One region of the Microbacterium sp. PAMC22086 genome, then DNA from elsewhere that is predicted to be linked to it. Evidence: predicted binding sites of a transcription regulator. Region 1 holds the regulator's gene; each other region holds the start of a gene.
The links. The regulator HrcA, encoded in region 1, represses chaperone genes, less so after heat shock. The targets are predictions, from matches to a motif close to TTNGCACTCGNNNNNNNCGAGTGCNAA.
Positions count from the first base shown of each region.

Region 2: a site for HrcA is predicted at 1,314-1,340, ahead of groES (co-chaperone GroES). Genes of this name have one in related genera too.
Region 3: a site for HrcA is predicted at 1,630-1,656, ahead of groL (chaperonin GroEL). Genes of this name have one in related genera too.

Region 1 is NZ_CP080380.1:2,647,835-2,651,105, reverse strand. Features, by position in the region: gene KY497_RS13170 (carboxylesterase family protein) at 1-232, opposite strand, end outside; partial or broken gene KY497_RS16795 (carboxylesterase family protein) at 253-540, opposite strand; gene hrcA (heat-inducible transcriptional repressor HrcA) at 644-1,675, shown strand; gene dnaJ (molecular chaperone DnaJ) at 1,712-2,818, shown strand; gene KY497_RS13155 (16S rRNA (uracil(1498)-N(3))-methyltransferase) at 2,821-3,271, shown strand, end outside.
Region 2 is NZ_CP080380.1:3,235,566-3,238,836, forward strand. Features, by position in the region: gene rarD (EamA family transporter RarD) at 1-750, opposite strand, end outside; gene groES (co-chaperone GroES) at 932-1,228, opposite strand; gene KY497_RS16015 (SAM-dependent methyltransferase) at 1,393-2,592, shown strand; gene KY497_RS16020 (hypothetical protein) at 2,600-3,271, opposite strand, start outside.
Region 3 is NZ_CP080380.1:1,523,970-1,527,240, forward strand. Features, by position in the region: gene KY497_RS07700 (DUF2332 domain-containing protein) at 1-641, shown strand, start outside; gene KY497_RS07705 (DUF3263 domain-containing protein) at 651-908, shown strand; gene KY497_RS07710 (LytR C-terminal domain-containing protein) at 990-1,568, shown strand; gene groL (chaperonin GroEL) at 1,693-3,271, shown strand, end outside.

The DNA.
Region 1 (3,271 bases):
GCGCCGGATCACTACCGAACGCGCTGATCTCGCGGTGCACCCACTCCAGCGCGGCCGCGGCATCGCGCAGACCGAGGTTTCGGGGCGCGCCTTCCAACACCGAGAAACCCTCCGAACCCAGTCGGTAGTTGATCGAGACGAAGACGATGCCCGCTGTGGCGAAGAGCGCGCCGTCGTAGAGTAGAGGGGCAGCGCAGCGGTGCCTCGTTCCAGGGCGCCGCCGTGGATCCACAGCAGCACCGGCGCACCGGAAGCGTCCGACGGCGCCCACACGTTCGCGGTGAGGATGTCGTCGCCGTCGATGCGCACGGAACCCAGCAGCTCGCCGATGGCGCCGGCGTAGGGAACCTGGGGAGGGGTCGGACCGAACCGCGTCGCATCTCTCACCCCTTCCCAGCCCACGGCCGGACGCGGCGCGCGGAAGCTGTTCTCCCCGAACGGCGCCTGCGCGTAGGGAATGCCGAGGTAGCGGACGATCCCGGCCTCCTCGGTGCCGCGGACGATGCCGCTCGACAAGGTGGCCTGGGGCGAGGTGGGCATGAGCGTCATCCTAGGGTCGTGCGCCCGAGGTACGGAGAATCCCGAGCTGCACGGGGTAGGATTGGCACTCTGAACGTCCGAGTGCCAGCGGAAGGGAAGGGTGATGGTCACAGAGCGAGGACTCCAGGTTCTCCGCGCGATCGTGCAGGACTACGTCGAGACCCACGAGCCCGTCGGCAGCCGATCCATCGTCGACCGGCACTCCTTCGGCGTCTCCGCGGCGACGATCCGCAACGACATGGCGCTGCTCGAGGACGAAGAGCTCATCACGGCTCCGCACACCTCGTCAGGGCGCGTGCCCACCGACAAGGGCTATCGGGTGTTCGTGAATCACCTCGCCCAGCTGCGACCGCTCTCGTCGGCTCAGCGCTCGGCGATCGAGTCGTTCCTCGGCGAGCCTGCCGACCTCGATGACCTGATGGTCCGCACGGTGCGGGTGCTCACGCAGCTGACAGGACAGGTCGCGCTCGCACAGTATCCGTCGTTCGCGCGTGCGCACGTGACGCATGTCGAACTGGTGGCCCTGGCACCGAACCGGTTGCTGATCGTGCTGGTCACCGATGCCGGCGGCGTGTCACAGCGGATCGCCCCCCTGCCGGAGATCATCGACGAGTCCGACCTCGCGGTGCTTCGCGCCCGACTGTCCGCGTTGATCACCGGTCAGGGCATCGGCGAGGCCTCCGACCGTCTGCAGGCGTTGCTGGCCGCCGAGGAGAAGCCCCAGGATGCGGTGCTGCGCACGCTCGCCGGTGTCGTCGTGGACGAGCTCGGCGGATTCCGCCAGGAGCGTCTGGTGATGGCGGGAGCGGCGACCCTCGCGCGCCGGGAGCAGGACTTCCGCGGCAGCATCCACCCCCTCCTCGAAGCCATCGAGGAGCAGGTCACGCTGCTGCGTCTGATGAGTGAGATGGTGACGGACGAGCACGGGCTCGCCGCCAGCATCGGCACCGAGAACGCCCCGTTCGGGCTCGGTGAGGCGTCGATCGTCGCCAGCAACTACGCCGCGCCCAGTGGCACGGCGCGCGTCGGCGTGATGGGGCCGACGCGCATGGACTACCCGAGCAACCTCGCCGCAGCGCGGGCCGTGGCCCGCTACCTGTCGCGGATGCTCGATGAAGACGAGGCCGGCCGCTGACGCGGTCGCCGACAGTACACACGCAGAAAGGCGATCGTGGCGGACCACTATGAGGTTCTCGGGGTGTCCCGAGACGCTTCCACCGACGAGATCAAGAAGGCGTACCGACGTCTCGCACGGCAGTTGCACCCGGATGTGAACCCGGGAGAAGACGCTGCGGAGAAGTTCAAGCTCGTCACGCACGCGTACGACGTGCTCAGCGACGACGACTCCCGCCGACGCTATGACATGGGCGGCGGAGACGGCGCTGCGGGGAACTTCGGCGGGTTCGGCGACATCTTCGAGACGTTCTTCGGCGCCTCGCAGGGCGGCGGACGCGGTGCGCGTCCGCGTTCGCGCCGCGAGCGGGGCCAGGACGCCCTCGTCCGCGTGACGCTCGATCTCGGCGACGTCGTGTTCGGAGCGCACCGTGACATCGACGTCGACACGGCGGTGCTGTGCGAGACGTGTCAGGGTTCGTGCTGCCAGGAGGGCACCTCCCCGGTCACCTGCGACATCTGCGGCGGCTCCGGTCACGTGCAGCGTCAGGTTCGCAGCCTGCTCGGCAACGTCGTCACCTCCCAGCCCTGCGGCACCTGTGAGGGCTACGGCACGACGATCCCGTACCCCTGTGGCACCTGCGGCGGCCAGGGCCGTGTGCGTTCGCGCCGTACGGTGTCGCTCGACATCCCGGCCGGCGTCGAGACCGGGCTCCGTCTGCAGCTGCCCGGCTCCGGCGAGGTCGGCAAGGCGGGCGGACCGAACGGAGACCTCTACGTGGAGGTGACGGTCAACCCGCACGCGGCCTTCAGCCGTGACGGCGACGACCTGCTCGCGACCTTGGAGGTGTCCATGACGGATGCGATCCTCGGCACCGAGACCAAGATCCAGGGGCTCGACGGCGAGGTCGACCTCGAGATCCGCCCCGGCGTGCAGTCTGGCGACGTGCTCACGATCAAGGGCCGAGGCATCACTCCGCTTCGTGGCACGCAGCGGGGCGACCTGCGCGTCGGCGTGCAGGTGCTCACCCCCACGCGGCTGGATTCCGCGCAGCGGGCGCTCATCGAGGACTTCGCCAAGAAGGCGAAGTCGCCCGAGCCGCAGCTGGCACAGTTCCAGCAGGGACTCTTCTCCAAGCTCCGCGACCGCTTCCGCAGCCACTGATCATGGCACTGCATTTCCTCGTCGAGTCGTCGACGGATGCCGCCGTCGGCGACCTCGTGTCGTTGATCGGGGCCGAGGCGAAGCACGCAGCCGTCGTGAGACGACTTCGCATCGGCGAGGCGGTCACGGTCGGCGACGGTGCCGGGGTGTGGTTGGCCGGGACCGCCGAAGAGGTGTCTCCCGCTCGCGTCGATGTGCGCATCGCGGAGCGCGTCGAGCATCCTGCGCCCACGCCGCGGATCGTCCTGGTCCAGGCGCTGGCGAAGGGCGATCGCGACGAGCTCGCCGTGCAGGCCGCGTGCGAACTCGGCGTCGACGAGATCGTGCCCTGGCAGGCGAGCCGGAGCGTGTCGCGTTGGGAGGGACCCAAGGCGGCGAAGGGGCGCGAACGTTGGGCGACCATCGTGCGCGAGTCGGCCAAGCAGGCTCACCGCGCCTGGCTCCCCGACGTCG
Region 2 (3,271 bases), 590 kb from region 1:
CATTCCGATCACGGTGAGGTGGATGCGTCGGGTTCCTGCGGCGAAGAGCAGCAGGGGCACCGCTGTGGCGACGCCGGCGAACGCCAGCAGCAGCGTGTGCGGCCACCCGTTCGCCCCCATCGTGATCCCCGTCGTCTGGGCGACGACGATCAGCTGCACCACGGCGATCGGGATGAGCCAGAAGGACTCCAGCGTCAGACCGCTGACCGCATCGACGGCGGGACCGATCTTCTTCTTGATGAGCCCGTAGACCCCGAAGGACGCCGTCAACGACAGGGCGATCCAGGGGAAATCGCCGTAGGCAACGACGATCACGACGACCGCGATCGCCGCGATCGCGATGGCGGCCCACTGCAACCTGCGGATGCGCTCCTTCAGCACGAAGACGCCCAGCAGCACGGTCGTGATCGGATTGATGAAGTAGCCCAGGCTCGTCTCGACGACGTTCTCGCTGAGGGTTCCGATCAGGAACACCTGCCAGTTGACGTAGATCAGAAGACCGGCCAGGGCCGTCCAGGCCAGCAGCTTCGGCTGTCGGAGGATGACGCCGAATGCCGCCCAGCCGCGCGTGAACGTGAGCAGCAGGAGGCAGAACACGAACGACAGCAGCACGCGCCAGGCCACGACCTCCCACGGCCCCGTCGGAACGAGGAGCAGGAAGTAGAGCGGAAGCACTCCCCAGAGGAGGTACGCGGCACCGGCATAGGCCACTCCGGCGGTCTGCGTGGCACGAGTCGTCTCTGGGGGCACCGCACAACCCTACGCCCGCGGCGGCGTCGCGCCCTCGGCCGCCCGGCCGCTGCCGCAGAGTTCGGCAGGAAACCGATGCCCGGTGGCGGACGCAGAAGGGGCCCGGATGCGAAGCGCATCCGGGCCCCTTCGAGGACCTTGACCCTGCCCCTCACGAGGGGCGGGAATCAGATTCCGCAGATCAGCGGACGACGACCGCCAGGACGTCGCGAGCCGACAGGACGAGGAACTCGTCTGCGCCGAACTTCACCTCGGTGCCGCCGTACTTGCTGTAGAGCACACGGTCGCCGACGGCGACGTCGAGCGGAACACGGTTGCCGTTGTCGTCGATGCGGCCGGGGCCGACCGCCACGACCTCGCCCTCCTGGGGCTTCTCCTTGGCGGTGTCGGGGATGACCAGGCCACTCGCGGTGGTCTGCTCGGCCTCGACCTGCTTGATGACGATGCGGTCCTCGAGCGGCTTGATGGAAACCGACACGGTCTACCTCTTCTTTCTTGACGCTGACACGAAAGACTTGTTCGCACTCTCAACCCGAGAGTGCTAATCCAGTCTAGGCGCTCGGCTGGCACTCACGCAATGCGAGTGCCAGCGTGCGCGGCGGGCAGTCCCCCCGCACGGGCAATTAGGCTGAGCACGTGGAGATGTCCGAGCTGCGCGCCCTGCTGACCCCCGCCGGTCTCGAGCTGCTCGACGCGGTCGGGCCCATCGAATCGACCGCCGACGTGGCCCGCACCGTCTCGCGGCTGCGCGCGGCCGGCCACTCCCCCGAGCTCGTCTCCGCCGTCGTCGGACAGGCGCACCTGCGATCCAAGGCTGCGGCGAAGTTCGGGCCCTTCGCCGCACGCATGCTGTTCACCCGCGCCGGGCTCGAGCAGGCGACGAGGCTCGGGGTCGCAGCCCGTCACGCGCAGCGGATCCGGCACGCCGGATTCACCCGCGTCGCCGACCTCGGCTGCGGCATCGGCGGCGACGCGCTCGCCTTCGCCGGAGCGGGACTCGACGTGCACGCCGTCGACGCCGATGAGGTCACCTCGGCCATCGCCGCCTACAACCTGGCGCCCTTCGGCGACAGCGCCGCGGTGGGCCACCTCACGGCCGAAGACGCCCTCTCAACGGTGGAAGCGGGAAGCGCGATCTGGATGGACCCGGCTCGACGCACCTCCGGGCACAGCGAGACCCGACGAGTCTCCGCCGACGACTACTCCCCCTCGCTGGACTGGGCCTTCGATGTGGCCGCGAGCCATCCGACCGGCATCAAGCTCGGCCCCGCGCACGACCGCGACGCGCTGCCCGCCGACGCCGAAGCGCAGTGGGTGAGCGCCGACGGCAGCGTCGTCGAGCTCGTCGTGTGGAGCGGCGCCCTCACCCGAGAAGGGGTCCGCCGCGCGGCCCTCGTGATCCGCGACGAGCGCTCGCACGAGCTCACCGCCCCGGCGGACGCCGCCGACGAGCCGGTGCGCGAGCTCGGCGCCTTCCTGCACGAACCCGATGGCGCCGTGATCCGTGCCCGTCTGATCGGCGAGGTCGCCCGAAGCCTCGACGCGGGGATGCTCGACGAGCACATCGCCTACCTGACCTCGGATGCCGCGCTGACGAGCCCTTTCGTGCAGTCCTTCCGCGTGCGGGAGACCCTGCCGGCGAACCCGAAGGCGATCAGCGCCGCCCTCAAGGCGCACGGCATCGGACGCCTGGAGATCAAGAAGCGCGGCGTCGACGTCGATCCCGCGGCCTTCCGCAAGAAGCTGACGCTGCGCGGCGACCAGGAGGCGACGCTAATCCTCGCCCGTATCGGCGATCAGCGCCGCGCGATCCTCGCCGACCGGGTACCCGCGGCGGGCTGAGATCCGCTCAGCCGTCGGGGTCGCGGCCCGGCGGCTCGACCACGATCGGGTCACCCGGAGGCGCTTCGACCCGTACGGTGTCCTGCGGCGCTCCTGAGGAGGCTGGTGCCTCGCGGATGACCAGATACGGCGTCTGCCACCTCGTGAACCGCGCCTCGACAACCGTCGAGCCGACCTCCGCGCCACCGAGGCCGTCGATCCGCGCGTCGATCCCCGACTCCCCCGCATCGCTGGGAGACTCGCACGTCGTCAGATCGCCGGCGTCGACGATGAGGCACTTCTCGACCTCGCCCTGCTCCGACACGCGGTCGCCGACCCATACCGGCTGCGTCCGGAACGATCCGACGATCGTGAGGGAGAAGGCGAAACCCTCGTCGGCCAGTTCCTCGGCCCGTGCGCGCTCTGCGCCGGCGTACTGCGAGGACAGGGCCGACGACATCGACCACCGCTGGAGAGCGACCATCGGCTCCCCCGCTGTCGACACGAGCATCGTTGCGCTCACACCCCCCAGACTCCGGGTATCGTCTTCGGGATCGTCGATCGGAACGGGGAAGGACACGCTCAGGCCACGTCCGATGTCGCCGGTGGGAAGGCAGTTCGACTGCGAACGGTCGCCGATGTCGAGGACCAGGCACACGACGCCGCCATCGTCCTTGGTCGCGTACCAGGCCAACGCATC
Region 3 (3,271 bases), 1.1 Mb from region 1:
TCGGAGCCTCTGCGGGGCTCTGCCTCTACCCGGACCGCTACTCGTATCGCTTCCTCGGTGACGACGGCGCGCTCCGAGCCGCGCTCGACCCCGTGGAAGGACCGTCGACGGTCGTGCTGGAGAGCACGGTGACCGGACCTCTGCCCCGGTTGCGTCTTCCGGAGATCGTCTGGAGGGCAGGCATCGATCTGGCTCCGCTGGATGCGGCGGACGAACGGGATCGGAGGTGGCTGCGCGGACTCGTGTGGCCGGGGGAGAGGGGGAGGGATGAGCGCATCGAGGCCGCGCTGGACATCGCGGCATCCGATCCGCCTCTCCTCGTCGCCGGGGATGCTCTGGAGGGCATCGAGGCGCTCGCGGCCGCCGCACCGACCGAGGCGACGCTCGTCATCACGACACCCGGCGTTCTTGTCCACATCCCGCGGGAGCGCAGAAGCGCCCTGGTCGCGCGCATCTCCGCCCTGGACGCACACTGGGTCACGATCGATCCGCCCGGTGCGCTGGATGTCTGGGTGCCTCCGGTGGACACGGAAGATTGGCCGGGCTTCGTCGTCGCGATCGACGGGCAGGTGCGTGCGGCCGCGGATCCTCTCGGCGCCTGGTGGGAGTGGCGAACAGCCCTCCCCGCGGATGCGTCCTAACCTGGACCCATGCTCGGAGATCTCACGGAGCGCGACCGCGCGATCCTCGCGATGGAGGTCGCTTGGCCGCGCCACGGCTCGGCCAAGGAAGAGGTCATCCGTGCCCAGCTGGGGATGAGCGCGGCGCGCTACTACCAGCTCCTCGGGCGACTGATCGAATCGGAAGCCGCTCTGGAGTACGACCCGATGCTGGTGCGGAGACTGCGTCGGATCCGGGATTCCCGTGCCAGGCAGCGCTCGGCCCGGACGCCGGGTTTCGTGGGCTGAACGCACGCACCGACAGCCTCGTGGGTCGCATGATCCGCGCCGAGGAACGGATTGCCAGGAAGGTGCCGCTAGCATCGAGGGGTGTCCAAGCCCTCCCGCGATCGCTTCGATGACGTTCCCCGTTCCTCCGGACGTGTAGGAGCGCACCGCGCCGAAGCGCCGGGGATGAACGGCTGGGTCGTGCTGCTGTGGTCCTTCGTCGCCGCGCTCGTGCTCATCATCGGCGGGATCTTCGGGTCCCTCGTGGTGATGGGTCGCGTCTCGCTCTTCCCCGAGGCCGTGCCCACCGCCGTGCCCACCCCGGAGGAGACCGGCGTGGTGGACACCTCGATCTCCGTGCTGATCCTCAACGGCACGCCGGACGAGGGCCTGGACACGCAGATGAGGGATCTGCTCATCAACAACGGGTGGGCGTCGGACATCGTCTTCGCGGGCGACAGCTCCAGCCAGGACTTCCCCGCCACGACGGTCTTCTACCTCAACGACGAGGACGAGCTCGCAGCGATCGGGTTGGCGAACCTCCTCGGCGGCGCAGCCGTGCAGCAGAGCGACTACTACTCCGGTCAGACGGAGGACGGGCAGAAGCAGTTCACCGTGGTGATCGGCCTCGATCGATCGAGCTCGGCGTCCGAGACGCCCGGGGAGACTCCGGCCCCCTGACCCCCGGGTGGACCTCACCTCCGGCGGCTTGCACTCGAAGGTGTCGAGTGCCAGAATGGCGTTAGCACTCTCTCACTCTGAGTGCTAAACCCAACGTCTACGTCCAGGAGGGACGAAAAAACTCATGGCAAAGATCATTGCTTTCGATGAGGAGGCCCGCCGCGGCCTCGAGCGCGGCCTGAACATCCTCGCCGACGCGGTCAAGGTCACCCTCGGCCCGCGCGGCCGCAACGTCGTTCTCGAGAAGAAGTGGGGCGCCCCCACGATCACGAACGACGGCGTCTCCATCGCCAAGGAGATCGAGCTGGACGACCCGTACGAGAAGATCGGCGCGGAGCTCGTCAAGGAGGTCGCCAAGAAGACCGACGACGTCGCAGGTGACGGCACCACGACCGCCACGGTCCTCGCCCAGGCTCTGGTCCGCGAGGGTCTGCGCAACGTCGCAGCCGGCGCCGACCCCATCTCGCTCAAGCGCGGCATCGAGAAGGCCGTCGCCGCGATCACCGAGGAGCTGCTCGCCAGCGCCAAGGAGATCGACTCCAAGGAGCAGATCGCCGCCACGGCCTCGATCTCCGCTGCTGACCCCGCGATCGGCGAGCTCATCGCCGAGGCGATCGACAAGGTCGGCAAGGAGGGCGTCGTCACCGTCGAGGAGTCGCAGACGTTCGGCACCGAGCTCGAGCTCACCGAGGGCATGCGCTTCGACAAGGGTTACCTGAACCCCTACTTCGTCACGGACCCGGAGCGCCAGGAGGCGGTCTTCGAGGACCCGTACATCCTCATCGCGAACCAGAAGGTCTCCAACATCAAGGACCTCCTGCCCATCGTCGACAAGGTGATCCAGGACGGCAAGGAGCTCGTCATCATCGCCGAGGACGTCGAGGGCGAGGCTCTCGCGACGCTCGTGCTGAACAAGCTCAAGGGCATCTTCAAGTCGGTCGCCGTCAAGGCTCCCGGCTTCGGCGACCGCCGCAAGGCGCAGCTGCAGGACATCGCGATCCTCACCGGTGGTCAGGTCATCACCGAAGAGGTCGGCCTCAAGCTCGAGAACGCCACGCTCGACCTGCTCGGTCGTGCACGCAAGGTGATCGTCACCAAGGACGAGACCACCATCGTCGAGGGTGCCGGCGAGGCAGACCAGATCGAGGGTCGCGTCACGCAGATCCGTCGCGAGATCGAGAACACCGACAGCGACTACGACCGCGAGAAGCTCCAGGAGCGCCTGGCGAAGCTCGCCGGTGGCGTCGCCGTCATCAAGGCCGGAGCCGCGACCGAGGTCGAGCTCAAGGAGCGCAAGCACCGCATCGAGGACGCCGTTCGCAACGCGAAGGCAGCCGTCGAGGAGGGCATCGTCGCCGGTGGTGGCGTCGCGCTCATCCAGTCGGGCACCAAGGCCCTCGACTCCCTCTCGCTCTCGGGCGACGAGGCGACCGGTGCGAACATCGTCCGCGTCGCGATCGAGGCTCCGCTCAAGCAGATCGCGCTGAACGCCGGTCTCGAGCCGGGTGTCGTCGCGAACAAGGTCTCCGAGCTCCCCTCGGGCCAGGGCCTCAACGCGGCCACGGGTGAGTACGTCGACATGTTCGCTGCGGGAATCATCGACCCGGCGAAGGTGACCCGCTCGGCGCTGCAGAACGCAGCCTCGATCGCGGCTCTCTTCCTCACCACCGAGGTCGTCGTCGCTGACAAGCCCGAGAAGGCTG